Regions from separate parts of the Paraclostridium sp. AKS73 genome, predicted to be linked through region 3. Evidence: riboswitches for the same ligand, from Rfam matches in the RefSeq annotation. Region 3 holds a riboswitch; each other region holds the start of a gene.

What was found. A riboswitch is a leader RNA that binds a small molecule or an ion and turns the genes downstream of it on or off. The one in region 3 is predicted to bind cyclic di-GMP.
Region 1: another riboswitch for cyclic di-GMP. It lies ahead of flgB (flagellar basal body rod protein FlgB); the one in region 3 lies ahead of LEQ07_RS17280 (glycosyl hydrolase family 18 protein).
Region 2: another riboswitch for cyclic di-GMP. It lies ahead of LEQ07_RS15825 (SpaA isopeptide-forming pilin-related protein); the one in region 3 lies ahead of LEQ07_RS17280 (glycosyl hydrolase family 18 protein).

Annotation. Positions count from the first base shown of each region.
Region 1 covers NZ_JAIXHU010000008.1:56,856-67,645, reverse strand. Annotated here, with positions in the region: gene LEQ07_RS07100 (tetratricopeptide repeat protein) at 1-646, shown strand, start outside; gene LEQ07_RS07095 (hypothetical protein) at 679-969, shown strand; gene LEQ07_RS07090 (glycosyltransferase) at 1,060-2,493, shown strand; gene LEQ07_RS07085 (hypothetical protein) at 2,486-3,199, shown strand; gene LEQ07_RS07080 (DUF1698 domain-containing protein) at 3,123-4,097, shown strand; gene LEQ07_RS07075 (hypothetical protein) at 4,094-4,342, shown strand; partial or broken gene LEQ07_RS20940 (DegT/DnrJ/EryC1/StrS family aminotransferase) at 4,432-5,500, shown strand; cyclic di-GMP riboswitch class I at 5,934-6,020, shown strand; gene flgB (flagellar basal body rod protein FlgB) at 6,359-6,685, shown strand; gene flgC (flagellar basal body rod protein FlgC) at 6,690-7,094, shown strand; gene fliE (flagellar hook-basal body complex protein FliE) at 7,107-7,421, shown strand; partial or broken gene fliF (flagellar basal-body MS-ring/collar protein FliF) at 7,558-9,017, shown strand; gene fliG (flagellar motor switch protein FliG) at 9,031-10,083, shown strand; gene LEQ07_RS07020 (FliH/SctL family protein) at 10,070-10,790, shown strand, end outside.
Region 2 covers NZ_JAIXHU010000036.1:23,596-34,385, reverse strand. Annotated here, with positions in the region: gene cspC (bile acid germinant receptor pseudoprotease CspC) at 374-1,870, opposite strand; gene LEQ07_RS15855 (hypothetical protein) at 1,867-2,058, opposite strand; gene LEQ07_RS15850 (S8 family peptidase) at 2,074-3,873, opposite strand; gene LEQ07_RS15845 (hypothetical protein) at 4,244-4,537, opposite strand; gene LEQ07_RS15840 (VOC family protein) at 4,675-5,043, opposite strand; gene LEQ07_RS15835 (winged helix-turn-helix transcriptional regulator) at 5,197-5,520, shown strand; gene LEQ07_RS15830 (class I SAM-dependent methyltransferase) at 5,558-6,103, opposite strand; gene LEQ07_RS23195 (methyltransferase) at 6,121-6,525, opposite strand; gene LEQ07_RS21945 (hypothetical protein) at 6,572-6,718, opposite strand; gene LEQ07_RS15825 (SpaA isopeptide-forming pilin-related protein) at 6,900-9,719, opposite strand; cyclic di-GMP riboswitch class II at 9,767-9,850, opposite strand; cyclic di-GMP riboswitch class II at 9,892-9,975, opposite strand; cyclic di-GMP riboswitch class II at 10,015-10,098, opposite strand; gene LEQ07_RS15820 (helicase-related protein) at 10,143-10,772, opposite strand.
Region 3 covers NZ_JAIXHU010000045.1:4,301-15,090, reverse strand. Annotated here, with positions in the region: gene LEQ07_RS17290 (immunoglobulin-like domain-containing protein) at 1-761, opposite strand, end outside; gene LEQ07_RS17285 (cellulose-binding domain-containing protein) at 831-941, opposite strand; gene LEQ07_RS17280 (glycosyl hydrolase family 18 protein) at 1,025-3,238, opposite strand; cyclic di-GMP riboswitch class I at 3,431-3,521, opposite strand; gene LEQ07_RS17275 (LPXTG cell wall anchor domain-containing protein) at 3,615-4,289, opposite strand; gene hcp (hydroxylamine reductase) at 4,471-6,198, opposite strand; gene LEQ07_RS22100 (hypothetical protein) at 6,286-6,516, opposite strand; gene LEQ07_RS22095 (hypothetical protein) at 6,537-6,926, opposite strand; gene LEQ07_RS17260 (DUF1858 domain-containing protein) at 7,125-7,310, opposite strand; gene LEQ07_RS17255 (ferredoxin) at 7,333-7,521, opposite strand; gene hcp (hydroxylamine reductase) at 7,638-9,314, opposite strand; gene hcp (hydroxylamine reductase) at 9,469-10,790, opposite strand, start outside.

The DNA.
Region 1 (10,790 bases), on a different contig from region 3:
TATAAATAAGCTTAAATTTTATGTTCCTGCATTGAAGCAAATGTTGATATATGGAAATTTGGAAGACGAAAAATATATAAACTTATTTTTAATGTATATAATGTATGGTTATGACTATTTGAGATTAATTTATAATGATAAATTAAATGAAGATGAATTAGTAGAATTTATAAATGATAAAGATCAAAATCTAATAATAAATATAGTTAGAACCCAAAGAATTAAAGAACTTGATAAAATTAAATATTTAAAAATAATGAAGCATTTATTAATATCTAATACTAATTATAAAAAAGGATTAGAATTTTTAATTTTAAATTTTGAAAAAGACTTTAATGAAAGTCTTGATATGAAAAATTTAAAAAAACAATTTAAATCTATGATTGAATTAAGTATAAATCAAGGAAATATAAAAGAAGCAGAAAAATTATTAATAGAAAATGAAGCTATGTTTGAAAATGACATACAAATTTTAAACATAAAAGCTATTATCAAAATATCAGTACAAGATTTTAAAGAAGCACAACGTTTACTAAAACAAGCGTATATGCTTGATGTTTCAAATTTTGATACGATTTTTAATATTGCATATGTAAAAGAATGTTTAATGGATATAGAAGAGTCTGAAGCTTTTATAAAAAAATAATAAGAGATTCAACAGATTTTGAATTATTAAGTATGTGTAAGAATGAAATTGATAAATTAAATGAAAATTATAAAGATTTGATGCTAATATATCAAATTAAAAATGATATAGATTTATATGAATTTATAGAATTTAAAATTGGAAAAAATCTAACTAATCATAATATGAGTGAATATATAAAAAATTTCAAGGGAGAAACAAAAGATGATGTAATAGTATTTATATCTATATGTTATAGATTTTTTAGAACGATACAAAATTATGAATTTGATTTATCATATGAAATATTTAAAAATATACTAAACAAAAATAAAAACTTTTAAAATTAATTAGATAAAGTATTTATAAAAAGACAACCTTTCTTTTTAAGGAATATAATACAAATTTTATTAAAATTAGATTTAATAGTTTGTATGTGTGAGAAACAAGATTATAGTAATGCACTTAAATTACTTGGAAAATTAAACAAAGAAGATTTTAGTTGTATTTTAAGTTCTGATTTATTAGAAAAGTTTAAAAATGACTATTTTTACTCTAGAGAACTTGAAAATAAAGTAAAAAAAAGGATTCAAATTAATAAAGATGTAAAGGAATATTTAAAACATAAAGATTTAAATAATGCTGAAAACTTGTTGAATATATATAATGATAATTTTGAAGCTGATATTGAATATAATTTGAATAAGTTTGAAATTTTAAAAGAATTAAAAGACATACAAAGTGCAGAAGAGGTAATGGAAGGTTGTTTAAATAAGCAATTGTTAAATGCAGAAGTGTTTTATAACATAGGGTGGATTTATGAAAATAAAAATGATTATGAAAATGCTTTGACATTTTATAAAAAAGCTATAAATATATGTTTTGATAAAGAACAGTTTGAAGTAATCAAGTCTAAGATAGACTGCATTCAAGGTTATGAATATTATGAGCCAAAAACTAATAAAGCAAAAGTATCAATAGTTATAACAAGTTACAATCAAAAACTATATTTAAAAGAAGCTATAGAAAGCTTTCTTAACCAAGACTATGAAAATTTAGAAATCATTATTTCTGATGACTGCTCAAGTGATGGAACAGATGAAATGATGCAATTATATAAAAATGAAAGTAGAGTTAGGTATATAAGACATGAAAAAAATTTAGGGGCGGGTGTAAACTCACTTAATAGTTTTTATAACTATGTTGACGGTAAGTATGTAATGATATTTAATCATGATGACTTTATGATATCAAAAGACTATATATCAAAAGCAGTTAAACTTTTAGAGGAAAATGAAAATTTATCTATGGTTTTTGCTAATGTAAAGCTAATGTATGAAGGTAAAATAATAAATAAAACTAATGTTACCCTAGATACAATAAACAACGGATATGAATACTTCATAAATTATGGTAGTACAGCACCACACATTACGGGAATTCTTACAACTGTATTTAGAAGAAAATATGCTGTTGAAATGGGAATTTTAACTGAAAATACAAAATCAAAAGATTTATTTATACATCTTAAAATGATGTTAAGAGGAGATATTGGCTTTATAAAAGAGGAAGTTGCAGTTTACAGAATACACCAACAAAGTATTTCTTATAATATGCCAAATGAATATGATTTTTATACTATAGAAGAATTAGAAAAATTAAAAAATACTGCAAATGAATATATAAAAGATAAAAACATTGATTTAAATTTATGGTTGTTTAATTCAATAGCTGCATACATATCATGGAGACTAAGTATGTGTAGAAATAAAAAGCATAAGGAAGAAATAATAGAATTTTTAAAATTGAATTATTTTATTGTATATAAGAAATTGTTAAGTGAACAAAAAGAGGTAATTTATGAGTAAATACAGAACAGGGATTTTAATATTCTCTGGATATAATCAAAGAGCTATAATTTCGTTTTGTAGAGTTTGTGAAAAATACAAAATTCCAATGTTTATTGTTAGTTCTAAAAATGACATGATAGAAAATACAATTTACAAAAAATACGTTGTATATAAAAGAGAAAATAGTAATTTAAACTTAAATTTAATGGAAAAAATAAGTAAAATATTGAAGCAGAACAAAGAGATAAAAAAATTTATAATTCTTCCAAGTTCTGAGTATTTGAATAGGTTTTTTTTGGGAAATAGGATTTATTTATATGAGCTAGGTATGCATCTTCCGATTGTAGATGAAGATTTATATATAAAAATATCTGATAAATATTCATTTGGAAAAATTTGCAGCAACTATAATATAAAAACTCCCCAAAATATTGATGTTAATAAAGTTGATAAATTTCCTGTAGTTATAAAACCTAAGAATTATATAAGTCAACGTGGTAATATTTTTTCGCCTATAATAATAAAAACTCGTGAAGAACTGGAAGAAAATTTAAAGATACTTAGTGAAGATGAATTTTATATACAAGAATATGTGGATGGACAGTCATATTATTTACTATATTATTTAAAAAAGATGGAGAGTATATATGTTTTCACAAAAAAACATACTTCAACAAGACTTAGGAAAGTCAATAATAGCGGCAGAAGTATCTGGAATTCATAAAGAAAAAATTAATGGAGATTTTATAGATTTATTTAAAGATGTTGAATATAAAGGCTTAATAATGGTTGAAATTAAAAAATATAAGAATGAGTACTATATGATTGAAGCTAACCCTAGATTATGGGGACCGTCGCAATTATTTGTAGATGCTAATATTCCTATATTTGAAAATTTTTTAATTGATGTAGGTTTTAATATTGATTTAAAAAAACAACCAATAGATTATGAAGTTAAGTATTTTTGGTATGGAGGGGTAAAACAGATTGAAAGAGAAAATAGAAGTCTAGTATATCATTGCAAAATCGATTTAAATGATACACAAACTATGAACTCTTATATGAAGTACGATATATACAAAAGATATGACACTATAAATATTTACAATTATGAAGTTGAAGGAAGGTTAAAGATGGATATTAGAGAATTAGAAAAACTATATGAAGATGGATCAAAGCATAGTATTTATCAAAACTTACCAGATTTTGTATCTAAACATATAGATTATAAAGTAGAGATAAATGAAGAGTGGAGAGGTGATAGAACGAGATTAGAGTATGTAAAAAAATTCATATCAGAAGTTGAATTTAAAACACTAGGAGATATAGGTGCAAATACGGGATATTTTTCATTGTCACTAGCTAATGAATATAAAAATAAGAAAGTTTTGGCATATGAGATAAATAGGAATCACTGTGATTTAATGAAAGTAATAAAAGAAAACTTTAATATGGAGAACATAGAAGTTATAGAAGAAGGTGTAGATTTATCAAAAATAAAAGATATAGATTATAGAGATATTTATATATTTTTTAATGTTATACATCATGCAGGTGTTGATTTCGATAAGGATTTAAATATAACTACAGAAAACTTTATGGTATATACAGAAAACTTTTGAAATTATTAAAAAACAAATGTAAGTATTTAGTTTTTCAAATGGGGTATAACCATGGAGGTAATAAATTAACTCCTATAGTAAGTCCTGAAGAAGTGTATGAAATGTTAAAATATCAAATAAGATTGTTTGAAAATAGTGGGTGGAATATAGTAGACATTGCATATGCTGAAAATAAAAATAAAAAGTACATATCTATAAAAAATAAAGAATATGATGTAGAAAATGAAGTTTATAAAAAACTATAGATAAATATTTGGACCAATATTCTATATATAAAAATAGTGAATTTTATAAACGACCTATTTTTATATTAGAAAATACTGAGAGGTAGTTTATGATAACAGTAACAAAAACATATTTACCGGATATTGAAAAATATAAGCAGTATATAGATGAAATTTACCAATCAGGTTGGCTTACTAATAATGGTAAAATGGTAAGGGAATTGGAAGTTAGATTAAAGGAATACCTGGGAGTGAAAAATATTGTACTTGTAGCAAATGGAACTATGGCATTAAATCTTGCATACAAGTTACTTGGATTAAAAGGTGAAATAATAACTACTCCATTTTCATTTGTGGCAACAACTAGTTCTATGGTGTGGGATAATTTGAGGCCTGTGTTTGTAGACATAGATGAAAATAGTTTTAATATAGATACATCGAAAATAGAAGAGAAAATCAATAAAAAAACCTCTGCAATAGTACCTGTACATGTATTTGGGAATGCGTGTAATATTGATGAGATAGAACATATAGCAAAATAAATTGAAAGTTATATATGATGCATCTCATTGTTTTGGAGTGGAATATAAAAATAAAAATATATTAAATTACGGTGACATTTCGACTATAAGTTTTCATAGCACTAAGCTGTTCCATACGATAGAAGGAGGGGCTATAGTTATAAATGATGATGATTTGTACAAAAAGCAAAACAACTTATAAATTTTGGATTTGATGGCAGAGGAAAAATAGAAGGTCTTGGAGTCAATTATAAAATGAACGAATTTCAAGCTGCTATGGGACTTTGTATGTTGCCAGAAATAAAAAATATTGTAAAAAAGAAGAGAAATATATGAGTATTATATGAAAGAATTAAAAAATATAAATTATTTAGAATTTCAAAATCAGAATTTATTATCAAGTGAAAATTACTCTTATTTACCTGTTGTATTTAGGGATGAACAAACTTTAAAAAAGTGTGTAAACAAGATGAATTATAATGACATATTTCCTAGAAGATATTTTTATCCTTCTTTGAATAAATTAGATTATATAAAGTGCAAAGAAGAGTTTATTAAATCTGAGAGTATATCTGAAAGGATTTTGTGTTTACCTTTGTACGAAAGCTTAGATAAAAAAGATATAGATAAAATTATACAAATATTGAAAAGTTGCTAAATAAACATTAAAAATATTTATAAACAGTGATTATCAGTTTTAATATTACGTGGAATTTAGTGAATGATAACAACCACGTCAAAGAGATATGAACTCAAAAGTTCATATCTCTTTGAATTTATTTATAATTAATTTACTGAGTTTAAAAAATTAGTTTTTTTAATTTTAAAAAAGTAAACAAGAAAAATTCAATCAAAATTATTAAAATTAAGAAAATAAAAAATATAAAAAAGATTTATAAATTTCAAAAAAAAGTATAAAGGTTTAAATTAAAATGCCGATTATTAAACTAAATGAGAAGCTTTTGCAAATTAATGTAGAATGATGAATTATTATGTTATAAAAAAATCAAATTTTAGAATTATCCAAAATAAAAGTAAAAGCTTGAAATAAGTAACATTTTGGTATAAAATGTAAGTGTAAGTCGAAAAATGATATTTAAGGGCAAAACTAGGGAAATCTAGCTACGCAAAACTATAGGGGCTAAGGCTTTGAAAAGCTATGCTCGCCAGTTACCGAAGAGTTAATAAAACTTTTTGTTATCATTGCTAATATTAAAATTGTAAAATTAAGCAAAGAGATACTAAAAAATTTTAAGAAAATCTATAAAATCATATTAATACATATTGGTGAAGTGTGTATATTTTTAAAATACATAAATTTGTATATACTTTATGTTATAAAGGCTATTTATGTAAAAATTAACAATAAAGGTATGATTATGTCTAATTTTCTTTTCTCGTTTTGTTTTAATTTTCAAATAAAAAATTAGTAATAATATTCTATAAAAGTGATGAACTACTCTTTCAGAGTAGTTTTTTTTAATTCTAAAAAACATTTTAAGCATTGGAGGGGAAAATGGAAGTTTACAATTTAATAAAATCAGGATTAGATGCAACAGAATTAAGAAGTAGAGTTATTGCTAATAACATTGCAAATATTAATACTCCAAATTACAAGAGAAAATATGTAGAGTTTGAAAATACACTAAAAGATTCTATGGATAAAAATACTAAACCTGAGATAAAAACGGATAATTCATCAAAAGTAAGAGAAGATGGGAATAATATTGATTTAGAAAATGAAAAAGTTAACCAGGCAGCTACAACTCTTGAATATAACGCACTTATAACTTTGACAAATATAAAACTAGGGATGAGTAGAAGTGTAATAACAGGGAGGTAAGTAAATGAGCATTTTTTCAGGAATGAGAATAAGTGCAAGTGCACTTTCGGCAGAGCGATTAAGAATGGATGTTGTATCATCAAATATAGCTAATATGAAAACAACTAGGACATCAGAGGGCGGAGCTTATAGACGAAAAGTGCCTGTATTTGAAGAAAATTATGATAAAAAGTTAGGTATGCTAGGTGTGAAATCAGTAGCTATAGAGGAGGATAAGTCTCCACTTCGAAAATTATACGAACCAAATAACCCAGATGCAGATGATCAAGGTTATGTGGAGTATCCAAATGTAGATATTTTAGTTGAAATGACTGATTTAATGACAGCATCTAGATCTTACGAATCAAATATAGATACATTAAATGCACAAAAAAGTATGATTTCAAAAGCTTTAGAAATAGGTAGGTAAAAGGAGTAGTTTATGAGTGGAATAAGTACTATAAATGCAATAAACAATATAGCAACAAATAATAATTTACTTACGGGAGCTAGTAATACAGGAAAAGTTGAAAAAGAAAATAACTTTGGAGATGTAATAAAAGAAGCATTAGATAAAGTTAATGATAAGCAAGTACAATCAAATCAAAAAATTCAAGACCTTATAAAAGGAGAAAATGTCTCTATGCATGATGTAATGTTGTCAGCTCAAGAAGCGCAATTGTCAATGCAGTTGATGATTGAGGTTAGAAATAAGATATATGAAGCTTATCAAGAGCTAAATAGAGTCCAATTATAACTTCATAGCAAGGAGAATTTTAAATGAATATAAAGGAATTTCCGCAAAAAACAAAAGATTTTGTGATAGAAAAAAAGACCAATTTATTGAGCTTCCTAAAAAAAAGAAAATAATAATTGCAACTGCAGTTGTAACATTGATTTTAGCAGGAATATTTGGAATTAATTATGCAAAGTCAAATAAGTATGCAGTACTTTTTTCAGGGTTAGATTCTAATGATGCTACGGCGGTAACCAAAGAGTTAGAGTCAAAAAAGGTAGAAACTAAAATAAAAGGTGATAGTATTTTAGTACCCAAAGGAGACGTAGATAAACTTAGAATGGAATTGTCAAGTAACATTTCTAATGGATCTAAGGGATTTGAGTTAATGGATGGGGGATCATCATTGGGATGACTGATGAAGAATTCCAAATTAAAAAACAAAGAATGATTCAAGGTGAAATTGAAAAAACTATAAAAGTTTTTCCACAAGTAGAAAGTGCTAGAGTTCATATAACACAAGGAGAAGAATCTGTATTTGCTAATGAAACAGTACCTGGTAAAGCTGCAGTTTATCTAGATGTAACACCTGGTCAAACATTAAAACAAGATCAAGTAATATCTATAATGTCACTTGTTTCAGCGAGTACACAAAACGTACCAAAACAAAATGTTGAAGTAATAGATCAGAACATGAAGTTATTATCAGATGGGTTAATAGACGAAAAAGGAAATGTACATACAAATAGCTTAAGTGAAGTTGATGAATCTATTAAAGCTGAAAAAGATTTAAGTAAAGACTTAGAAAGATCTATACTAGGTTTATTAGAACCTATATTTGGTGAAGGAAATATAAGAGCTAGTGTTAATACAGATTTGGACTTTGATTCAAGTGAAAAAACTGAACTTATAATAGATCCAAATAAAGTAATTACAAAGGAATCAAAATCAAGCAGCAAGTCGAGTGAAAGAGAAAACTCAGGTGGAGCTGTAGACAATAATATGAGCAATATTAACGAAAGTGGAAAAGGAACAGATGAAGATACTCATCAAGAAGTAGAGTATAAAACTGGAAAAACTGAGACAAAAGTAATAAAAGCTAAAGGTGGCATAAATAGGATAACTGCTTCAGTTGCTATAAATGGAACACTTACTAGTGCAGAACTAAGAAATGTTGAAGGAATGGTAGCAAATGCAGTTGGTATGCAACCTAAAAGAGGAGATAGTGTTAAAGTAGTTTCTATGGGATTTGGCTCAAAAGACGAAGATACTTCTACATTTGGAGTTATAAAGAGTGCTATAAGTAAGGACAAATCGTTAGGAAGGGTGTTAATTATAGCAGGTGTACTGAGTGTAATTATTTTACTTTTAATAATAGGTACAATAATTTATATGATTATAAAGAAAAAGAAAGCATCTAGTGAGCTAGATTATGTAGATGAAGAAGATGAAATAGAACTAATCAACAAAAAACTAGAAGAGTTAGAACAAAATAGATTAAATAGTAACGAAGAAGAAGATGAGGAAAATATTAGCTTAGAAGATGAAGTTAAACAATTTGCAGCTGATAATCCAGATCAAGTTACAGACCTAGTAAATAGTTGGTTAAATGAGTAAAGGGTGAGATTATTTGCAGACAGAAGGTGTAAAAGGTAATGCATATGACTTAGGCGATATTCCTAAGTTTAGAAGAGTCACAGGATCTAGAAAGGCAGCTATACTTTTAATGACATTAGGTCCGGAGATAGCTTCAAGTGTAATAAAAAATCTTTCAGATAGAAAAATTCAAAAAATAGGGGTTGAAATAGCTAATATAAATACGGTAAAGCCAAGAGAAAGAAGAGAGGTTTTACAAGAATTTATAGAGTTAAATAAAGGAAAAGAGTTTGTAATAGAAGGTGGAATTGACTGTGCAAAATCTTTACTTAATGGAGCATTAGGAAGTCAAAGAGCTACTAAATTATTAGAAGGTATAAAATATGATGCATATACAAAATTATTTATATCAGCTAGAAAGGCTGAGCCTGAACAAATACTAGCATGTATACAAGGTGAAAGTCCTCAGGCTATAGCCATAATATTAGCTCATATTCAACCTGATAAAGCAGCAGTAGTATTATCTGAATTACCTGATGAACTTAAGCTTGAAATTGCACTTAAGATAGGAACTACAGCAAACATATCACCAGCTGTAATAAAATCTATAGACAAAGCTATAGAAGAAAAATTAAATAGTTTAGGAAAGTTAGAGATGGAAAGTGCTGGTGGTGTTAATAGCTTAGTAGATATATTAACAAATGTTGATAGAAAAACAGAGAAAAATATTATCAAATTTATCGAGCAGAAAAATGAAGAATTGGCTGAAGAAATTAAATCTAACATGTTCATCTTTGACGATATCGTTAGACTTGATAATATGGCTATTCAAAGAATTCTTAAAGAAGTTAATGTTAAAGACCTTGCATTTGCGCTTAAAGGAGCATCAGCGGATGTCTCAACTGCAATATTTAAAAATCAATCTCAAAGAGCATCACAAGCATTACGAGAAGAAATTGATTTACTTGGCAAGGTAAAGATATCTCAAGTGGAAGAAGCTCAACAAGCTATTGTAAATGTTGTTAGACGACTTGAAGATGCTGGCGAAATAACATTATCTAGAGGTTCAGACGATGAGTTTATTTAAAAGTAACAGTATTTTAAAATCTAATGGAATAGTTTTTAAAGGTGTTAAGCCTTTAAAAACTACTTCTAAACCAAAAGAAATTAATAATGAAGAAATAGTTGATGAAAATGAAGAATTAAAAGTCAAAGAAGAAATAGAAGAACAACTGCATCAAGCAAAGGATACTTGTGAAAATATGATATCAAATGCACAAGTAGAAAGTGAAAGAATTGTTCAAGAAGCACAAAATGAATGTGAAGAAATAAAAAAAAGAGCATATGAAGAAGGCCATAACATAGGATTAAGAAATGGATATGAAGATGGATACAAGGAATCATATGAAGATAATATTGAAAAAGCAAAACGAGAGTCAGAAGAGATTATAAATAAAGCAAGTAATATTTTATTACAATCCAATGAGCAATTTACAGACTTTTTAAAAGATAGTAAAAAAGACATTATTAGCTTGAGTATATCTATAGCAGAAAAAGTTCTTAAAGAAAAATTTAAAGATATAGACTCTATGAATAATATACTTGAAGCTACTATAAAAGAATATGAAATTAAAGAAAATTTTGTAATAAGAACTAATGCAATCCATATAGAAAAAATTAATGAACAATTAAATGAGTTAAAAAGCCAACAATTAATAAAAGGAGAATCCTTTATACTAGCAGATGACTTTATAGAACCAGGAAACGCAATAATTGAAACCAATAAAGGTAGAT
Region 2 (10,790 bases), on a different contig from region 3:
TTATCCCATTTAAAATAGACTTTTCAGGAACTAAAAATTCACCTTTTACACCTACTGGATTATCTATTAATTCTATATTTGTCGCTTTAACTCCAGCTATATCTCTAAAGAAAGTTAAATTTTTTTCTTTTGAATTTTCAACTGCATCTTTATTATTTTCTATTTTTTAACTTGTTGATTTTGCTGTGTGTCTAATTTTTAATAGAAAATATTATAGTTGCAGATAAAATAAAAAAAATTATTATACCTAAAAAAATTTTTGTTTTTTATTTTCATTCTAATTGCTCCCCTTTAATATTAATTATTTATATAATACCCTTATTTTCAAAAAATAAAGTGTTTGAATATTATTTTTAATATTCAAACACTTTATTTATCTTAAATTCTCAGCTATACTTTCCATAGTCTTTTTAAAATTTAAAACTCCATATCCTAAATTAACATTTGGGTAACTATATATATCCTGCCTATCTGCACCTATCATTAAGTAAGTTTTTATTACTTCTGTAAATAATAAATTCCTTCCAAGATCGCTTTGAGAACTTATATACTCCATTAAAACAGATGCAACTCCACTTATGATAGAACTACTTACTCCTGTCCCAGTTCCAGCTATGTATTTATTATTTTTATAAGGTCCTATTATATCTACACCTGGAGCTACTATATCTGGTTTTAAAGGGTTTTGATTTAATGTTCCTCTTGATGACTGAATCCATATACTATCAGTATTATTATTAAATGCTCCTACAGATAATACATTTTCAGTAGCTGCAAACCAAGTTGTTGTTGAAAACGAATTTGAATTTATGAATCTTGTATCTTTATCTAATAAATTTTTATTTGGCAAAAACACATCATAGTCTCCAGATATTAAAAATTCTGGTGTTAATCTTAAAGTCCAGATTCCAGGTTTTATATCCTTTAAATTAATTACAATTTCTTCTGTCCCTGATTTAAGCCATGGGTATAAGAATCTCATATCATAATTAGTTTTTTCTATATTAAATCTACCTTTATATATAAATCTATCTGGCGAATATTTTATATCGTAGCTTAATTCTCCTGATGGAGATATTAAAGATGCATTTATTTTATCCGGTCCAACACAAGATACTATAATATCTAAGTTTTTTTGCTCTCCAACTTGTATTAATATATCTACAACATCATTAATATTTTTAATATTTCCCTTGTAATGAGTATCAGTATTTCCTTCATTGCCTAATCCGCACACAATAATTACTCCAGGAATAGTTAAGTTTTCAAATGATTCTAATAGTGTAGTTTCAACAACACCTTCACTTTTGCATGCTACTGTTAAATTTATAACCATACTTTTTTGATGTTTGTTCAAACTCTCAGTTACATATTTAATACCTGCTAAAAAATCGCTAAGTGCATAACTTATCCTTCCTTCTTTATATACACCTATTTCTTCTCTTAGCTTAACTACTATTAAGTCACTATCTATTGCAATCCCTTTATATTGTGAATTTTCATTTCCTAACCCAGCCGCTATCCCAGCTGCGAGTGTTCCTGTTCCAATACTATCTTCAGTTAAACTTGGGTCTTTTTTAGCAATATACTCATTTATCTTTTCGTTTGTAAACTCACTTCCAAAATTTAGTCCTTCAGGCGGATTCCCTTTATTAGAACTTTGATCCCAAATAGATATTATTTTTGAGGTTCCATCTTTTCTTATAAAATCATGGTGCATATAATCTATGCCCGAGTCTATAATTGCAATAACGGTATCTTTTCCAGTTGGATTTATATATGGATTTTTTTCAATGTAATCTACTCCTGAAATAGATCTAGCTGGTTTCCCATTATCAACATTGGAATCTATTTCTATAAGTGAACTCATATGAGTCGAAATTCCCCAGTCATATATGCATTCAATTTTAAAGAAAATTTCTTCATCAAATGGTCACTGACATATATAGCAACAGCTTTTTTATTTAAAATAATATAGTTATTTAGGTTTTTTTGACTTAATTGAGTTTTCAACTCCTCTTCATTTCCATTATATATGGCAACATATGATTTCCCCAAATAATCACCCCTTAACTATTTAATTTGGTCAAAAGTATTTTTTATATTTAAAACTCCATACCCATAGCTTAGATCTGGATAATTTATTTTATTATCTCTTTTAGCACCTGCACTTAAATATGTCTTTATTTTTTGAACTACAGATTTATCTTTGTAGTTTTCTTTAAAAAGTACATATTGCATTATTAAAGCAATCGATCCTGCTGTATATGATGCTGCAACACCGCTTCCGCTTACTAATGCGTATTTATCCTTTTTATATGGTGCAATTATATTTACACCTGGCGCTACTATATCTGGGCTTTCAATCCTACCTACATTTCCAATTACAGGGCCTCTTGAAGACTCTGTCCATATACTAGAATTTAAACTGTTATAAGTTCCTACTGTAACTGAGTCTTTATATATAGAAGGATATGTTAGTGTGTAATTTGGATTTCCTTCTCTAAATTTAGTTCCAGGTTTTAACAGCGAGTTGTTTGGCAAATAAACATGATATACTCCATTTGTTATAGATGATCCTATTAACCTTATTTTCCATATTCCCTTGCTTACACCTTTTAAATTTATAATTGTCATTTGTTGCCCCGAGTAATAAAGTGGATAGGTTGACCATATAGAATAATATGTATTTTCGAAATCAAATAATCCTTCTAAAACATTAAGATTAGATACAAGTGATGTTTTGCTTTCTTCTCCTGATGGAGATATAATTAAAATATTTAGTTTATCAGGTTTATCTACCCATAAATCAATTTCTATATCTTTTTCATATTCTGCTATTTCAATCTCTATATCTTTAACTTCCCCAACAAAGTTTATTTTTCCCATAGTATGAGTCTTTCCATTTCCTTCATTACCTCCTCCTGCAACTTCACATACTCTATATTCATAAAATAAATCATTGTCCATAAACCCAATACCTGGAGAAACTAAACTATTACTTCCAAAAGTTATATTCTGAATTATTGGCATATCTAATTTTTTCGCTTTTCTATAACTATAATCTATGCCACTTAAAAAAGTCCCATTATTATAAAATCCATCTATTTTTTGTAGCTTTACAACTATTAAATCAGCTCCTTCTGCAACTCCTGCATAAGACTTATTTATACTACCTAATCCTGCACATATTCCTCCTAACGCAGTCCCTATACCCTCTTCATCTGTAGATAGATTAGGATTTTTTTCAGCTATTGCCTTATTTATATCCTCTCTTTTATATTCAGTTCCTATATTAAATCCTTCTGGAGGATTTCCTTCCTTAGTTTGATCCCATAGATATAAAATTTTAGAAGTACCATCAGGGTATATAAAATCTGGATGTAAATAGTCTATTCCAGAATTCACAATGCTTATTATAACTCCTTTGCCATCTAAGTTTATATTTGGATTTGTTTTAAAGTAGTTAACTCCTATCTCTTCATTAGCTGTATATCCATTTTCTATTCCTTTAGACAAATTTGTTAGTTGAACCATTTTTGTATATCTCTGCATTTTATATATGTATTTAAAAGAATATAATTTTCCTAAGTCAATAAGTCTATCTTTTTGTATAAATACAATACCCATTCCATCTGATAGTTTATAAAACTTAAATATATTTTCTAATTTTTTTAACTGTTCTTCATACTTTGTGTAATAGTATATAATGAATATGGGCTCAAATTCATTGAAATCTATGTTGGCTTTTTGAAAATCTCTATTTTCTAAATTATTTTCTATTTTTTCATTTGATCTAAGTGAAGTTTCTATACATTTAATTTTATTGCGCTCATTAAATTTTAATTTCCAAATACCATTTTCTATAAACATTTCTGAGTTTAAACTTATATTTATTTCATTTTTTCCTTTTGCACAAACCTTTAATTTATTATTTTTAATTTGAAATTTCTTTTCTTTACAATTTATATCTATATCTTTAAATATAAAATTATAGGGATTTGTAATATCTAGATTTAGGTTTAAATTTTGATTATTTTCTAAAAACAGTTTTATATTTATTGATTTTTGATATTTATGTACATTTAATTTTAATTCTTTACTTTGTTCTAACCTAATATATAAATTGCTTTCATAGTGCTTCTGAATATCTTTTGAATCTTCTAGTGTTTTTATATTCTTTAGTTGTTTAATGGATATAATTGCATCTATATTAAATTTTTAGTAATATTGAAAATACTATCTATGAAATTTTCAATATTATTTTTTCAAGCTCTCTTATGTTTTCTTCAATATTCACTTCTATAAATATATTTTTCAAGTTTTGCTTAAATCTATTATGTTCATTATATATAATATTAACATTAAAGTCCTTTAAATTTACGTACTCTATAACTTCACTATCTAGTTTTTTATTATCAAAAACTTGAAATTCTATATAGTTCTTTATTATTTCTATACTACAATCTAATTCTTCATAAATTGACAATGTAAATTTACCGTATTGAACTGTAATTGGATACTTTATAAATTTCACCTCCCAATTAATTATTCTAATAAAATATATATGTACTTATTTTTAATGAATGATAGTTTTATGTTTATTTTAAAATAAAAAACCAGCTAAATATACTTATGTGTATATTTAGCTGGTTTTTTTATTTGCCTTTATGACTATTTTGAAGGTAAAATTTCTATCCAATAATTATCTGGGTCTGCTATAAAATATATACCCATATCTTTGTTTTCAAAACAAATGCATCCCATTTCTTTATGTAAATTATAAGCTGCATCAAAATCATCAACTCTTAATGCTAGATGGAACTCATTATCTCCTAAATTATATGCTCTATCCCATTCTTTAAGCCATGTTAGTTCTAACGTATGTGTAGTTTCTCCGTCTCCTAAATAAGATAGTATAAAACTTCCATCTTTTGCTTCATGTCTTTTTACTTCTTTAAGCCCAAGTGCCTTTTCATAAAACTCTAAACTTTTTTCTAAATTTAACACGTTTATATTATTGTGACAAAATCTAAATTTCATATATAATCCTCCCTGTATACATTAATAATTGCTTATTTAATTATACTAATATTAATTTATATTATAATCAAGTACTTACTAAAAAGTTAGTATTATGTTAAATTGTTTTATAGGTTAAAATATAGTAAAAATCCAATAAAGGTTGTGATAATTTTGATTATTAGAGATGGTAAAAAGTATGTTTGTAAATTAGATTTGGCTTTTGAAGTAATTAGAGGAAAGTGGAAGGTAATAATCCTATGTCATTTACTAGAAGGTCCTAAACGTTTTTTAGAACTACAAAGAATTACTTGTGGTGTAAGCCATAAAGTTCTAAATGAAAAATTAAAAGAAATGGAAAACGATGATTTAATATGTAAGTTAGTATATGATGAACTTCCACCTAAAGTAGAATACTATTTGACAGCAAAAGGCAATGATTATGCAAAAATACTTAAGAGTATAGAAAGTCTTGGAGATAAGTATTTCGACATATAAAAAGGAATCAATTAAGATAATTGATTCCTTTTTATATTTATATTAATTTATCATCTTTTAATAATTTTAATAAAGTTGGATTTAAATTAAACTCTTTTATAATATTATCAACTTCTTTCATTGCTCTCTCTTTCTTTTCTTGTGAAATAGAACCTTTAGAAGCTCTTATTAAAATATTTTTAGGCGAATGTGCTATATCTATAAATTCAAGAATTTGTGTTTTATATCCTAATGCTTCTAATAAATTTCCTCTAACCGCATCTGTCATAAGAGCTGATACTCTTTCCTTTATAATCCCATACTTAGTTAATATCGAAAACTCATCAGAATTTATCTGTTCATTAAATTCATGCTGACAACAAGGGACTGAGAAAATCATTTTTGTATTCCACTTCACAGCATTATAAAGTGCATAATCTGTAGCTGTATCACATGCATGTAAAGTTATAACCATATCCACATTATCAGTGTACTTATATCCATTTATATCTCCAAGTTCAAATTTTAAATTTTGATAATTATATTTTTGAGCTATATCATTACATTTCTTTATAACATCTGCTTTTAAATCTAACCCAATCATTTTTACATTTATTTTTTTTATCTCAACAAATAGTAGTAAAGTACAAATGTTAAATATGATTTTCCGCATCCAAAATCTAATATAGTCAATTCTTTATAATCATTTTTCTTTATCTCATCATCAATTATTTCAATAAATCTATTTATTTGTTTATACTTATCGTATTTAGATTTAACTACTTTTCCTTCTTGTGTAAATACACCTAAATCTATTAAAGGCTGTATTAACATACCTTCTTTAAGTATATAATTTTTTTCTCTATTATGACTTTTATTTACTAAGTTTTCATTACTGCTTTTTTTCTTACCTAGAAATACCTTGCCTTTCTTAGATATTTTCAAATCATAATTAGTGTTTTCAGACCAAGCAGCTACTTGTTTATAATTCTCAAAAGTCATTTCAAATAATTTTGTTTCTATCATTTCTAACTCTATATTTTCATGAAAACTTGTTTATCTGTATATTTTTCTATCTGATAGTATTCCTTATTATTTTTCCCTTTAATTCAATATTAATTTTATTATATTTAACATCTTTATTTAGCTTATTACTAATAACAACTTTTAAAAGCTTTTCATTTGTTATTTCTTTAATCTTAATCTTTAATTCTTCCATAATGTCACACCTTATCATTCCTAATTTTAGTTTTTGATACAACAAATACTATTATATATTACAAGTCTAATAAGTTAAACTATTTTGTATAAATGTATCTATTATTATTCAATCAATAATGTATATTAAAAATAAAGTAGAGTACTAAAATAAATTAATACTCTACTTTATTTTTAAACCTTTACTTTCTTCTTTTATTGAAAGTACTTGCTGCTAATCCTATAGTTGAAACTGTAAATAACCCTATATACGGTAACATACTATTATCATATGTTTGTGGACTACTTGAATTTTTTGATTCATAACTAGTCTTATTATCAGAGCTATTTATTTTATCTTTTTGACTATCATCTTTCCCTTGGTTTGAACTAGTTATATTTTCTTCATTCTTTGAGTTAGAATCATCTTTTTTAATTTCCGCTACAACTATAGGATCATTTGTAACTATTTTACTTATTGCTTGATTTTCTTCCTTTATTTCAAATATATACAATTTATCGTCTATTTTGTATCCCTCTGGTGCTTTTGTTTCTTGGTAATAGTAGTTTCCATATCCTAAGTTATCGAATTCTACTTTTCCTTCTTTATTTGTCATAGCTTTCGCTATTTCTTTTTTATTACTATCAAATATAGTAAACTCTGTATTCGCTAATACTTTTTTACTATCCTTTGAATCTGTCTTTGTTATCTCTATCTTTCCTTTTATTGCATCATTTTTAACAACTAAGTTGATATCTGAATCGGAATCTAATTTTATTTCAAATTGTATAGGATCAGTGTTTAAAATGTATCCTTGTGGTGCTTTTTTTTCAACTGCTTTATATTTACCTGGTGAAAGATTTAAATTAGCTATTCCGTCTTTACCTGTTGTTACACTTGTTACTTTCCTTCCACTTGAGTTTTGAATCTCAAATACTGCACCTTCTAATACTTTTTTCTCATTATCTGAATCAACTTTTTTTATAGTTGCATTATGATTAGATTGTGTGTTTAGTATATTTCCTAAATCTACAGTAGTTCCTATTTGGTTTTCATTTATACTGAATTTTATCTCTTTACTATCTAAGTTATATCCTTTAGGAGCTTTTATCTCCCTTAAGTAATATACTCCTGGATTATCTATTGAGTTTGATAATATTCCATTTGAATCACTATTTAATGTAGCTATAACCTTTTTATTACTATCCATTAAATTAAAAGTTGCTCCTAAAAGTGGGGATTTTGTTGTACTATCAATTTTTTTTGCAGTAAATCTATAACCTTTTTTCGTTTCAACTTTATTAGTTGTAGAGTTGTTTATCTTTGCAACATTAGTTACAATTTTCCCATCTTCAACTTTAGAAAAGTCCGTTTTTATTTTTACTTGAAGTGGTTCTCCATACTCTATTTCTTTTTTATCATTTGTAATTTTTATAGTATTGCTTTCTTTATCTATGTTTACATTAAAATGTTCTGGAGCCTCAACCCCTAAAATTTCAACCTCAGGATCTAACTTATCTGTTAGATTTAAGTATCCCTTGTTAAAATATCCATAACAGTCAAAGTCTATTGTATAATTTACTATTTGATTGTCACCTTTTTTAAGTAATGTCTTGTCTACTTTTTTTCTTGCATTTATAGCCCCTGCATTCATTTCGTATCTTACAACATTTTGAACATCTTTAGATGTGTTGTCATAACTTAATTTTGCTTTATTTGTGTAAGCCTTTTGTCTCTGTGTAACTTCTAAGTCATAATAAATTAAATAATGCTTATCTGTATTCCCTATATTAACAGTTAGCTTATTATTTTCAAATTTTATCTTATTTTTCATTTTATCTGTTACCCATTCAAAGTTATCAGATATATCATATGTACCTACCATAATACTTCCATCTACTAATTTCATTCCATCTGGAATGTTATCTTCAATAATTGCATTTGTTACACTTTGATTATTAGGATTTATATCAAGTGTATATTTAACCTTATTGTCATTAAGATTTACTATATTTATAGTATTTCCATTCTCATCTTTTGCTGTCTCACTAGTTCTACTGTATTTAGTTAACATCTTACCATCGTCTTTAGGTTTTACTATTGCTTTTGATGATAATGTTTCATCATGTTTAATTAAATATGCAACATTATCATAACGTTGCATATTTTGTCTTATTATAACGCTATAACTTACTCTATATTTGTTATAAGTAGTTCCAAAATTTACATTAATTGAATTGTTTTGCGTATTTATCTTTCCTTGAAAATCTTCTGTTACATCTTTCTCTTGTTGTCCATATTGTATTTCATAAATTTTTACAGAATCTTTAACTAACTCCATTCCGTTAGGAATAGTATCCTTTATATATGAATTATACATAGTTGCATACTTTTCATTAACATATATACTATATTTTACTTTTTTACCTATAACAGGATTATTTATATTGTTTATTAATGTTCCATTTTCATAACCATCATATCCATCTGGATTATCAACAGTTTTATAAATTTGTCTATCTGTTACAGTTGGTGGATCTACTGGTACTTTTTCATCTGGAGGAACTATTTCCACATCAATATATTGAACTGTACCATCTAAGTTAACTTCAACTCTTTGTGTTGTGTTAGTTTCAACATTTTTAGCTGTAGCCTTTACACTCATGTATCCACCTATTGCATCATTTGCGCCTTCACTAAACACAGCTGTGACAATTGTTCCATCTACAGTTACATTTTTAAAATGTTCTGGAGGATATTTAGGTTGAATATTTTCAAATACATCCGGCAATTTAAATGTTATTGTGTCTCCTGCTTTTATACTCCCTGGCCCATTTAACGCCTCGTAATTTAAATTAAACTCAACTTGTTCCCCTGATTCCAATTTTGTCTTGTTGCTTGTTAATGTCAACTTAACATTATTATTTTCAGCAAACACCGCCATCCCTGGAGATATAATGTTTAGTATTAGATTTAATATCACAATCATACTAAACATTCTATACCTTTTTTTTGTTCTCACAAAATCACCTCATCTTAATTTTTTATAAAAAGGCTATATTTATATTCAATAAATATAGCCGGTTGCACCACTAACTCCGCATACCCCAGGTGCCCACATACAGGGTATACTTCTTCGCCTCTATTTTTCTTCAATTTTCATAATTCAAATAAAAAAGGCTATATTTATATTTAATAAATATAGCCGGTTGCACCACTAACTCCGTATATCCAAGGTGCCCACATACAGGATATACTTCTTCGTTTCTATTTTTTCAATTTTCATGACCCAAATAAAAAAGGCTATATTTATGTTTAATAAATATAGCCGGTTGCACCACTAACTCCGTATATCCAAGGTGCCCACGTATAGAATATACTTCTTCGCTTCTATTTTGTTGATTAATCTACATGATTATAGCGTATTTTGACATTTTTTGCAATATTATATCTTATTATCTCTTCTTACTTTTACTAATTTTTTCTTTATGTTTATTTGATTATAGTCTTTCAAAAATTTCTCACCTTTATAATTTAATACGTCAACATATGAATACAGATCATGAACTTCAATTACTCCTATATCTTCATTATTTATTCCTTTTATATTGCTAAATGTCCCTACTATATCTATAATTCTTATTTTTTTCTTTTTACCCGCATTTAAATATATTCTTGTTACTTCACTATGAATTTTTTCCTTACTATTTGTTTTCCTTCTGTTTTTGAGAATTCTAGATGATTTTTGTTCAAACTCATATTTACCACTTTTTATTTTATCACTTGTTATATCTTCTAAAGCATCGATATCATACCCTATATATTCTTTTATTTCATCTATATATTTCTTATCCTTATCGCTTACTATAGTCACTGATTTCCCATATCGATCATGTCTCCCAGTTCTACCTATTCGATGTATATAATTTTCTTTGTCCCTAGGAACATCATAATTTATTACTAAAGATATATCATCAATATGAATACCTCTGCTAGCTACATCTGTACTTACTAATACATTATATTTTCCGTTTTTTAAATCTTTAATTGTAAATATTCTTTTGTCTTGAGACATATCACCATGTAATTGTTC
Region 3 (10,790 bases):
TCACCAGGTAACAAAGTTCCACTTCCATAGCACATAGTCATTATATTTACAAGTTCTATATCTACTCCTTGAGATAGATAAGTTTCTAAAATATTTAAACCATCCGAAACTAATCCACTTGGTAAAACAGGTAATGTTAAAACTACATCTACTCCTGTTTCATCTTGAATTTTCTTTATAGCTTTAGCATTTGCTAAGGCCCCTTGTGTTCCATGTGTTTCAATATCTAAATCTATTCTTGTTAATCCATATCCATCTACAATATCTTTATATGTATTGTATAAGATATTTTCATCTTGAGTTGTAGCCCAAATCGGTTCTCCATTTACTCCTCCAAATGATACAACTACATCTCCTCCAATATCTCTTAATTCTTTAATTGACTGTTTTATACCTTGATATTGCGTATTGTCATTATTGTCTTCATTTAAAACAGAAAATCCACCCCATCCCCATTTTACTTTATTATTTTCTACTTTTCCTGTTGATTGTATAAATGCTAAATTAAAAAATTTTACTCCTGTATCTTCAGATATTCTTTTTAAATTTACAGTCCCATTATTTGTATACCCTTGTTTTGTTATCCAAGAAACCATATCAACATAAGGTGCATTAACTTGAGTTGGCCACTCAATACCTTGCCCTACTCCAAAATTAACACTCTTATTTGAATAACTTATATTCGTAGCCTTATTTTCTTGTGCATTAACCTTTATTCCATCATACATTGAAATTCCTGATGCCATAACCATAGATACCATTAATGTGAATACTATTTTTTATTTAATTTTTTTAAATGTTTCATATTTATTCTCCCCTTTAATAATTATTTATTTTATAAATTCCCAAGAAGCATCACTACCTGGAACTGTATTTGTCCACCATTTAGCTTTATATACGTGATTATTATATTTTACATACTCTCCACCATTGCAAATCATACCTTCATAATAATCTATAGTTCCATCTTCATTTGGAGTTATTACCTTTTCCCATGCTTGAGATTTGTCTGGGTCTTCTCCTTTTATCCACCATTAGCTATATACTTTTCGCCTTTAAATATAACTGAGTCCCCTTCTAAGTATATTTTATTGGGGTCATATGTATCTTGTGATGGCTCCTCACCTTTTTTTACTACTGTTATAACTCTCTCCTTTTCTACTTTTGAACCTTTGCTGTCCTCAACTGAATAGACTAACTTATAACTACCCTCTTTATTCGTATCCACAGAACCAATAACATTTATTTTATTTGTTATATCTCCGTCTTCATTATCCGTAGCTGTTACCCCTGCTAATTTATCAAATGAATCCCCTATGTTTATAGTCTTATTATCTACACCATTTATTGCCGGAGCTTGATTTCCTGGAGGTTTCACTTCTGAATCATCTAGAATGGATTGTCTATACATATCTATCCCATTATCAGACATCCTCTGAACAAGATCTATTCCTGATATATTTGCATCTCCCTTTAATTTAAAAGTATATGTTTTTCCAGGTTCTATGTTTTTACCTTCCCAAACAGACTGTAAATCTACTATTGTGTACCCATTTTCATAAGTGACATTTCCAGCCATGTGATCGCCTGATTTTAAAGCTTTATCACTTTTTATATATAATTTAGGAGCTTTTATAGTTTCAGCACCTTTTTCTACTGAGGCTAAAACATCTTGTGACTCTTCTAATACTTCATTATTTTTTATAGCTATCTCATATCCATTTTTATCTTCACCCCATTGTTCTTCATACGGGCTTATTGATGTTTTAACATCTAATTTTGAAAAAGTTATTTCATTTTGTGGTAATTTTCCACTTCCAAAAAGTCCCTCTTTAGATGCTTTTGTCAATTCATCTCTTTTACTAGAATCCGTTTTAGCATCTTGAGAGGCCATCCATCCTATCATACCTCCAAGGTTATTATCATTTACATATTTTGTTTTTTCTGTTATTGATTTTACATTATCATATGTAAAAAGCTTTCCAGTACTTTCATCATAAAGATACGGTGCTTTTGCTGTATCATCCCAATATTCTTTTAGTCCTGGATACTTTGATTTTAATTTATCTAAACTTCTGTATGACCACACTCCGCCCATGCGACCTCCATCTCCTGACGCTAATGGAGCTTCATTTATAGCTCCTCTTGATGGTGTCTGATCTGCATCTTTTGTAGTTATTGAAGCCTTGTTAAAAATTCCTGGCAAAGAATTGTTATTACCTTTTTCAACTTTATCCCATCCACGAGTATAATAAGCTGCCCCTATTACAATTTTATCTTTTTCAGCGCCTTTATCTACTAGGTAATCAACAGTCTCATCTATTGATAAATTATTCCCCTTTATGGGGTCACTTTCGTTTGGATAAAGCGCTGTTTGATGACCGCTATATTCATCCCATGCTCCCCTCATGTCATAGGTCATTATATTTGCAAAATCTACAATGTTGAAAAGTTTTTCTGCATCTATGCCTAAATCGACTTTGCTCTTAGGCGCAGGTATTGCTACAGATAGTTCATAATCCTTACTTAGTTTGCTACTTTGTTTATCAAGTTCTGTTCTGAATTCTTGTAAAAGTTTTATATAATTTTCTTTATCTGCTTTAGTTGCATTAGGTGTACCTTCATCGTTTTTGTTGTCTACCAAATCAGGTTGCCTAACATCACATGGATATTCCCAGTCAATATCTACAAAATCCATGTTTGTGTAATCAATAAATTTCAGTACATTTTTAACTAAATTTGCTCTTTTATCTGGATTTGCAGCTACTTCAGAAAAATCACCTGATTTTGACCATCCTCCAAGAGACACTCCTATTTTTAAATTTGGATTTTTTGCTTTTAATTCTTGAAATGCACTTAATACACCAGCATTAGCAGCTCCCCATTGAACACCATCTTGACCTACAGGTGCTCCAACAGCAGCATCTTTATCTGTAAATTTTAAGTTTCCATTTGAATCAAAATCTAAGAAAGCAAAATTCAAATGAGTTAATTTATCTGCTGGTATATCCTTTGGATAAAAGTTTTCCTGTCCTCCCCAAATTGACCAGTCTCCATAATACATAACATTTCTTTTTTGATTATGGTTAACTGTGTTTTTAGAATGATTCGCAGTTTGTTCTTGCGCACTTACAATTATGCTATCACTTGAATATAACCCTTGTGTTATAAGCATAGACATCATTATAGCTACTAGCACTTTACTTCTGCGTTTCCTTAATCTTTTTAAATTTTTCATTCTTTCCCTCCAATTGGGCTATACTAGGTTAATCTTGATATAAAAACTAGACGCTTATAATCTCACACTCTTATGCATCTTATTAACCTTTGTTTTTTACTTAACAAAAAAACCACTCCTAAAGAGTAGTTTAATGGTATAGTTAATAAGACATATAATAATGCCGTATAAAAACAAAAAGTATGTATACTCTTTGGCAACTGGCTGGCATAATATGTATAAACATACCTTAGCCCCTATAGCTTTGCGTCATTAGATTTCCCTAATTTTGCCTATTAAGTTTTTTAACAGACAATATTCACTATTTAGTGAATATTATCTGTTTAATTCACTGTAATTATAGCAGACATTTTTATGATGTACAACATAATTTTTATTATTTGTTATTCATATTTTTTCTTTTTTTAAGAATAAATATGGCTAGGCCTAAAATTAAAACTATTCCTAAAATAGATATTATCACTATATTTTGTACATTTGGAATTTTTGCTTTTACATGTATATTTTCTAAGTTTGATAAGTTTAAATTCCAGTTATATTTATATATTCCATCTTTTTTTGAGTTTGAATTAGCATTTGATTCTACTAATTCTATAGGTGTATTTAAATTGAAATTCAAATCAAATCCTGATCCAAATAAATTTAACATTCCCATTTCTTCTTTACTCATGTTTTTGTTTATATAGTCTTTTAATTTTATATTTATATCGTATGTGTTAGATAAAAAGCTATCTTCTTTTTTTACACTTACTAAATCTCCAAACTTTTTGATTCCCTTACTATTGTTTTGTTTTAAGTTAGCAATATTTCCTAAGTTTTCAGTTATTTTATATCCTGTTTTGCCTGATTCTGTTATTTTCTCAACATTATCGTAATTTGATTTTAAGTCTTGCTCATTTATACCCTCCATTAGATAATCACTGCTTAAAATTTGTGCTGTAACACTTGCATTTCCTTTTTTATCTATATTAAGTGTTATATCTGAATTTACGCATCCAGTTAGCATAAATATAGATACAATCATACATATAGAAATAAATATTTTTTTCATATGATTTCCTCCAAATATTAATTTATATAAATATATTAACATATTGTGTAAAAAATATTTATTTCTACATATAAAGTTTATTATTTTGTCTTGAAGTTTAAATTTAGATGAATAATTATATGCCTGAACTTTTTTATTAAAATAAAAGTATAGCCTACTCAATGTAGACTATACTTAAAAATTATCCTAAAAACATTTTTAAATCATCTTCAACATTTGTTATTCCACCTATGCCAAAGTTTTCAACTAATACTTTAGTTACATTTGGTGATAAAAATGCTGGTAATGTTGGTCCTAAGTGTATATTTTTTACCCCTAGGTATAATAGTGATAATAATACTATTACTGCTTTTTGTTCATACCATGCTATATTAAATGCTATTGGTAATTCGTTTATATCTTGTAATTCAAATACTTCTTTAAGCTTTAATGCAATAAGTGCTAATGAATATGAATCATTACATTGTCCTGCATCTAATACTCTAGGTATTCCATTTATGTCTCCTAAGTTTAGCTTATTGTATTTATATTTAGCACATCCTGCAGTTAAAATCACAGTATCTTTTGGTAGTGCCTCTGCAAATTCTGTATAGTAGTTTCTTGATTTAGCTCTTCCATCACATCCTGCCATAACAAAGAATTTCTTTATAGCTCCGCTTTTCACTGCATCTACTACTGCATCTGCTAATGCAAATACTTGATTATGTGCAAATCCTCCAACTATTTCTCCTCTTTCTATTTCTGTAGGAGGTTGACAGTTTTTAGCTTGTTCTATTATTTCTGAGAAATCTTTATCGTCTTCACTCTTACCTTTTATATGTTTAACTCCTGCAAATCCAGCAGCTCCTGTAGTATATATTCTATCTTTGTAAGTATCTTTTGGTGGTACTATACAGTTTGTAGTCATTAATATTGGTCCGTTAAAACTTTCAAACTCTTCTTTTTGTTTCCACCAAGCATTTCCGTAATTTCCTGCAAAGTGAGAATATTTTTTAAATGCTGGATAGTAGTGTGCTGGAAGCATTTCTGAGTGAGTATATACATCTACTCCAGTTCCTTCTGTTTGTTTTAATAATAATTCTAAGTCTTTTAAATCATGCCCTGATATAAGTATTCCTGGGTTATTTCTAACTCCTATATCAACCTTAGTTATTTCTGGATGTCCATAAGTTCCTGTGTTTGCACTATCAAGTAAAGCCATTCCGTCTACTCCAACTTTGCCAGTTTCTAAAGTCAATCCTATTAACTCATCTACACTTAAGTTTTCATCCAAAGTCTTAGCTAAAGTTGATTGCATAAAAGCATTTATTTTTTCATCATCATATCCTAATGCATTAGCATGCTTCATGTATGCTGCTAGACCTTTTAACCCATATATTATTAATTCTCTTAAACTTCTTATATCTTCATCTTTAGTTGCTAAGACTCCGACTTTAGTTGACTTTTCATCTAATAATTTATTTATATCATCAAGAGTTAACTCTTTTCCACTTCCTAATATTGCATCTTTAATTTTACTTAATATACTTACCTTAACATCCATTTCTGCATTTGAACTTGCATTCCATAATGCAGCTTCTGATAAATTAGACTTATTGCTTAATTGCGATAATAAATCTTCTTTTGTTTTTAATGTTTCTTTTACTCTTGCATAAAATACTTCATCATCGAAGTTTGCATTAGTTATAGTCGTAAATAAATTTATAGTTATTAAATGATTTACATTGCTGCTTACTTTTTTACCTTCTTTTCTAAGTCTTGTTGTAACCTCTGATAATCCCTTAGTTGTATATATTAAAAGATCCTGCATTCTAGCTAAATCTGGTGATTTTCCACATACTCCAAATTTTGTACATCCTGTACACCCAGCTGTTTCTTGACATTGAAAACAAAACATTTTATTTTCCATAATAATTCCTCCAATTTTATAAATGTTCATTTTATATACACATTATATAGTTTAATTTATTTGAATCTTTAACATAAGTTACTATTTTTAATTTTTATATTTTTTGATTACATAATTCTCATCATCAGTTTTTGTATATTCAAAATCATTATTTATGGTATTTACAAATGATACTATCCATAAATCTCTAAGATTATAAAATATATTAACATCTACATTCTCATTTTCCCATATTTCCTTATGCACACATATTCTTCGTTTCCATCTTACGACATCATCTTCTAAAACGATTACTTCATTTACTCTATCACATGGCATTCCATCTAATATATAATCATTTATACTATTATATATTTCTTTGCGTTAGTAATATTTTTTACAGAACTTAATTCCTTACCAGCTTTTACCCCTTGATTTCTATAAATATTTTCTATTTTTTTCAATGAGTTTGGATTATCTTCTAAAATTTTAGATGTCCACAACGCCATCCTTCCTTCTGATGAGTGTATTTTTTCTTGCAGCCATCCATGTATATTTCCTGTATCAATAATGTCTTCTAATTTTTTGCTTTCTAATTTTTCTCCATACTTTAAATTTATTTGTTTATTTAACTTTTCTATGTCTAGTCCTTTAGCCTCTGCTAAATTTATTATTTCGCTTTCTAAATCTTCAAACCAAAGTATTTTATTAAATAACCAATAGTGAATTTTTCCTAAAAATAAGCTCATAATAAAACCTCCTATATTTATTAAATCTTTATTTTAAATAAGTATTTTAAATACACTTTTAAAATTTTATTTTTCTTAACTTTCTATATTTAGATTATATATTATTTAATTTTTATTTTCTGTAACGCTGGTTACACTATTTAATATAAATTATATTAAATAAAAGGATTACCAAACAAACTGGTAACCCTTTTGTAATTATGCTTCATTTAATTCTTTTAATATTTTTTCTAAATCTAATCCATGTATTTCACATGCTTGCTCTAACTTTTCCATTTGAGCTGAAGGGCATCCTATACATCCCATTCCATAATTCATAAGTATTTGTGCTGCATTAGGTTTGGCTTTTATTATATCTGCTATTATAGTTTCTTTAGTTATCATAGTAATCTCTCCTTTGTATAAATTATTTTATGCTTATAACAGAAACAGGACAACCATCTCTAGCATCCTTTGCTGAATCTAATACGTCTTCAGGTATATCTTCTTTTATAGGTACTGATATATTATCGTCATCCATACTAAATACCTCTGGGCAAGTTCCTGCACACGCTTGACATCCTATACAACCATCTCTATCTACAAATGCTTTCATATTTTTATCTCCTTTTATTTATATTTTAAAATATTATTTTTAAATTTTAATATTATATTGTATATATTATAAACTCTCCTAAATAAATGACGTAACTCTAGTTGCATTTAATTAATTTATTTAGATGGTACTTCTAAGCAAGATGCTAAATCTTTATCTGGAGTACTTATAGTTTGTAAACTGAATGTGTCTACCAAATATTGAAGTACATTAGGACTTAAAAATGCCGGTATTGATGGTCCTAAGTATATTCCTTTTATTCCTAAAGACAATAGAGCTAATAAATCTGCTACTGCTTTTTGTTCATACCAAGATAAAATTATAGATAGCGGTAAGCTATTTACATCAGTGTCAAAAGCATCAGCTAATGCTAAAACAATTCTTACAGCTGAGTAAGCATCATTACATTGCCCTACGTCTAAAAGTCTTGGTAATCCAGCAACTTCTCCAAAGTCTAATTTGTTAAATCTATACTTACCACAAGCTAGCGTAAGTATTATGCAGTCTTTAGGTACTTTTTGAGCAAATTCTGTATAGTAATTTCTTCCAGGTCTTGCTCCATCACACCCTCCAATTAAGAAGAAATGTCTTAATTTACCTGATTTTACAGCATCAATTATAGCTGGAGCATTACTTAAAGTGGCATTATGACCAAATCCAACTAAAATTTCGTGTGGCTCTTGATCTTCTTTAAATCCACCTAATTCTAATGCCTTATTTATAATCTCACTAAAATCTTTTTCTCCATCAGCATTTTTGCCTATGTATTTTACTCCATCCCATCCAACTACACTAGTAGTAAATATTCTATCCTTATATGAATCTCTAGGCTTCATAAGACAGTTTGTAGTCATTAAAATACACCCCGGTATATTATCAAACTCTTTTTGCTGATCTTGCCAAGCACCACCAAAATTTCCTGCTAAATGAGGATATTTATTAAGTTCTGGGTACCCATGACATGGTATCATTTCTCCATGAGTATAAATATTTATTCCTTTTCCTTCAGTTTGTTTTAAAATCATTTCTAAATCTTTTAAATCATGTCCTGAAACTATAATAAATGGACCTTTTTTAATGTGAACATTTACTTTATGAGGAGAAGGATTTTTATATATAGTTGTGTTTGCCTCATCTAGTTTTTGCATAACTGCAACGCTCATGTCACCAGTTCTTAGAGTCCATGTTATTAAGTCATTAACAGATAATTTATCATCTGTTGTTGCAGCTAATGCTCTAAAATAAAATTCATCAACTTGATCGTTAAAATAACCTAATTCTCTAGCTTGATGTCCATATGCAGATATTCCTTTTAAACCATATATTATAGTTTGTCTTAAACTTCTTATATCTGGATCTAAATTTTGATCATACATTATTCCTGCACGCTTAGCATCTTTTAACATTTGGTCCCTAGTATCACTTAAGTTATATTCAGCTTGTTCACAGCAATTAGAACAACTTGAAACTTTACTTCTTAGACTTTGCTTTATTTCTTGTGATTGTCTAAGCATTTTTTCATGAACATCTCCATCAAAGTTTACATTTGTAAGAGTGGTAAATAAAGAGTTTTCAACAAAGCTTACAATTTTCTTATCTATCTTTTCACCTTTATCTATTAACTCTTTTGCGTAACAACTTATTCCTTTAATTTGATATATTAACAAGTCTTGAAGAGCTGCAATTTCTGGTGTTTTGCTGCAGACTCCTACCTTAGTACAACCCTTACCACCAGCAGTCTGCTCACATTGATAGCAAAACATGGGGTATTCCATAGCCATATTATTTTCCATAAAAATTCCTCCTTGTGAAATTTCAACAACATTGTTAGTATTTCACAATTTTTTTAAAATATAGCTATATAATTAATATTTTAATCTTATGACTTATTATATTTATAAAAAAGGATGGCTTTACTTATTGTAGAGCCATCCTTTTTATATAAAATTATCCTAAAAACATTTTTAAATCATCTTCAACATTTGTTATTCCACCTATACCAAAGTTTTCAACTAGTACTTTAGCTACATTTGGTGATAAAAACGCTGGTAATGTTGGTCCTAAGTGTATATTTTTTACCCCTAGGTATAATAGCGATAATAATACTATTACTGCTTTTTGTTCATACCATGCTATATTAAATGCTATTGGTAATTCGTTTATATCTTGTAATTCAAATACTTCTTTAAGCTTTAATGCAATAAGTGCTAATGAATATGAATCATTACATTGTCCTGCATCTAATACTCTAGGTATTCCATTTATGTCTCCTAAGTTTAGCTTATTGTATTTATATTTAGCACATCCTGCAGTTAAAATCACAGTATCTTTTGGTAGTGCCTCTGCAAATTCTGTATAGTAGTTTCTTGATTTAGCTCTTCCATCACATCCTGCCATAACAAAGAATTTCTTTATAGCTCCGCTTTTCACTGCATCTACTACTGCATCTGCTAATGCAAATACTTGATTATGTGCAAATCCTCCAACTATTTCTCCTCTTTCTATTTCTGTAGGAGGTTGACAGTTTTTAGCTTGTTCTATTATTTCTGAGAAATCTTTATCGTCTTCACTCTTACCTTTTATATGTTTAACTCCTGCAAATCCAGCAGCTCCTGTAGTATATATTCTATCTTTGTAAGTATCTTTTGGTGGTACTATACAGTTTGTAGTCATTAATATTGGTCCGTTAAAACTTTCAAACTCTTCTTTTTGTTTCCACCAAGCATTTCCGTAATTTCCTGCAAAGTGAGAATATTTTTTAAATGCTGGATAGTAGTGTGCTGGAAGCATTTCTGAGTGAGTATATACATCTACTCCAGTTCCTTCTGTTTGTTTTAATAATAATTCTAAGTCTTTTAAATCATGCCCTGATATAAGTATTCCTGGGTTATTTCTAACTCCTATATCAACCTTAGTTATTTCTGGATGTCCATAAGTTCCTGTGTTTGCACTATCAAGTAAAGCCATTCCGTCTACTCCAACTTTGCCAGTTTCTAAAGTCAATCCTATTAACTCATCTACACTTAAGTTTTCATCCAAAGTCTTAGCTAAAGTTGATTGCATAAAAGCATTTATTTTTTCATCATCATATCCTAATGCATTAGCATGCTTCATGTATGCTGCTAGACCTTTTAACCCATATATTATTAATTCTCTTAAACTTCTTATATCTTCATCTTTAGTTGCTAAAACTCCAACCTTAGTTGACTTTTCATCCATTTCTTCATTTGAGTTTGCAGACCATAATGTAGCTTCTGATAAATTTTCTT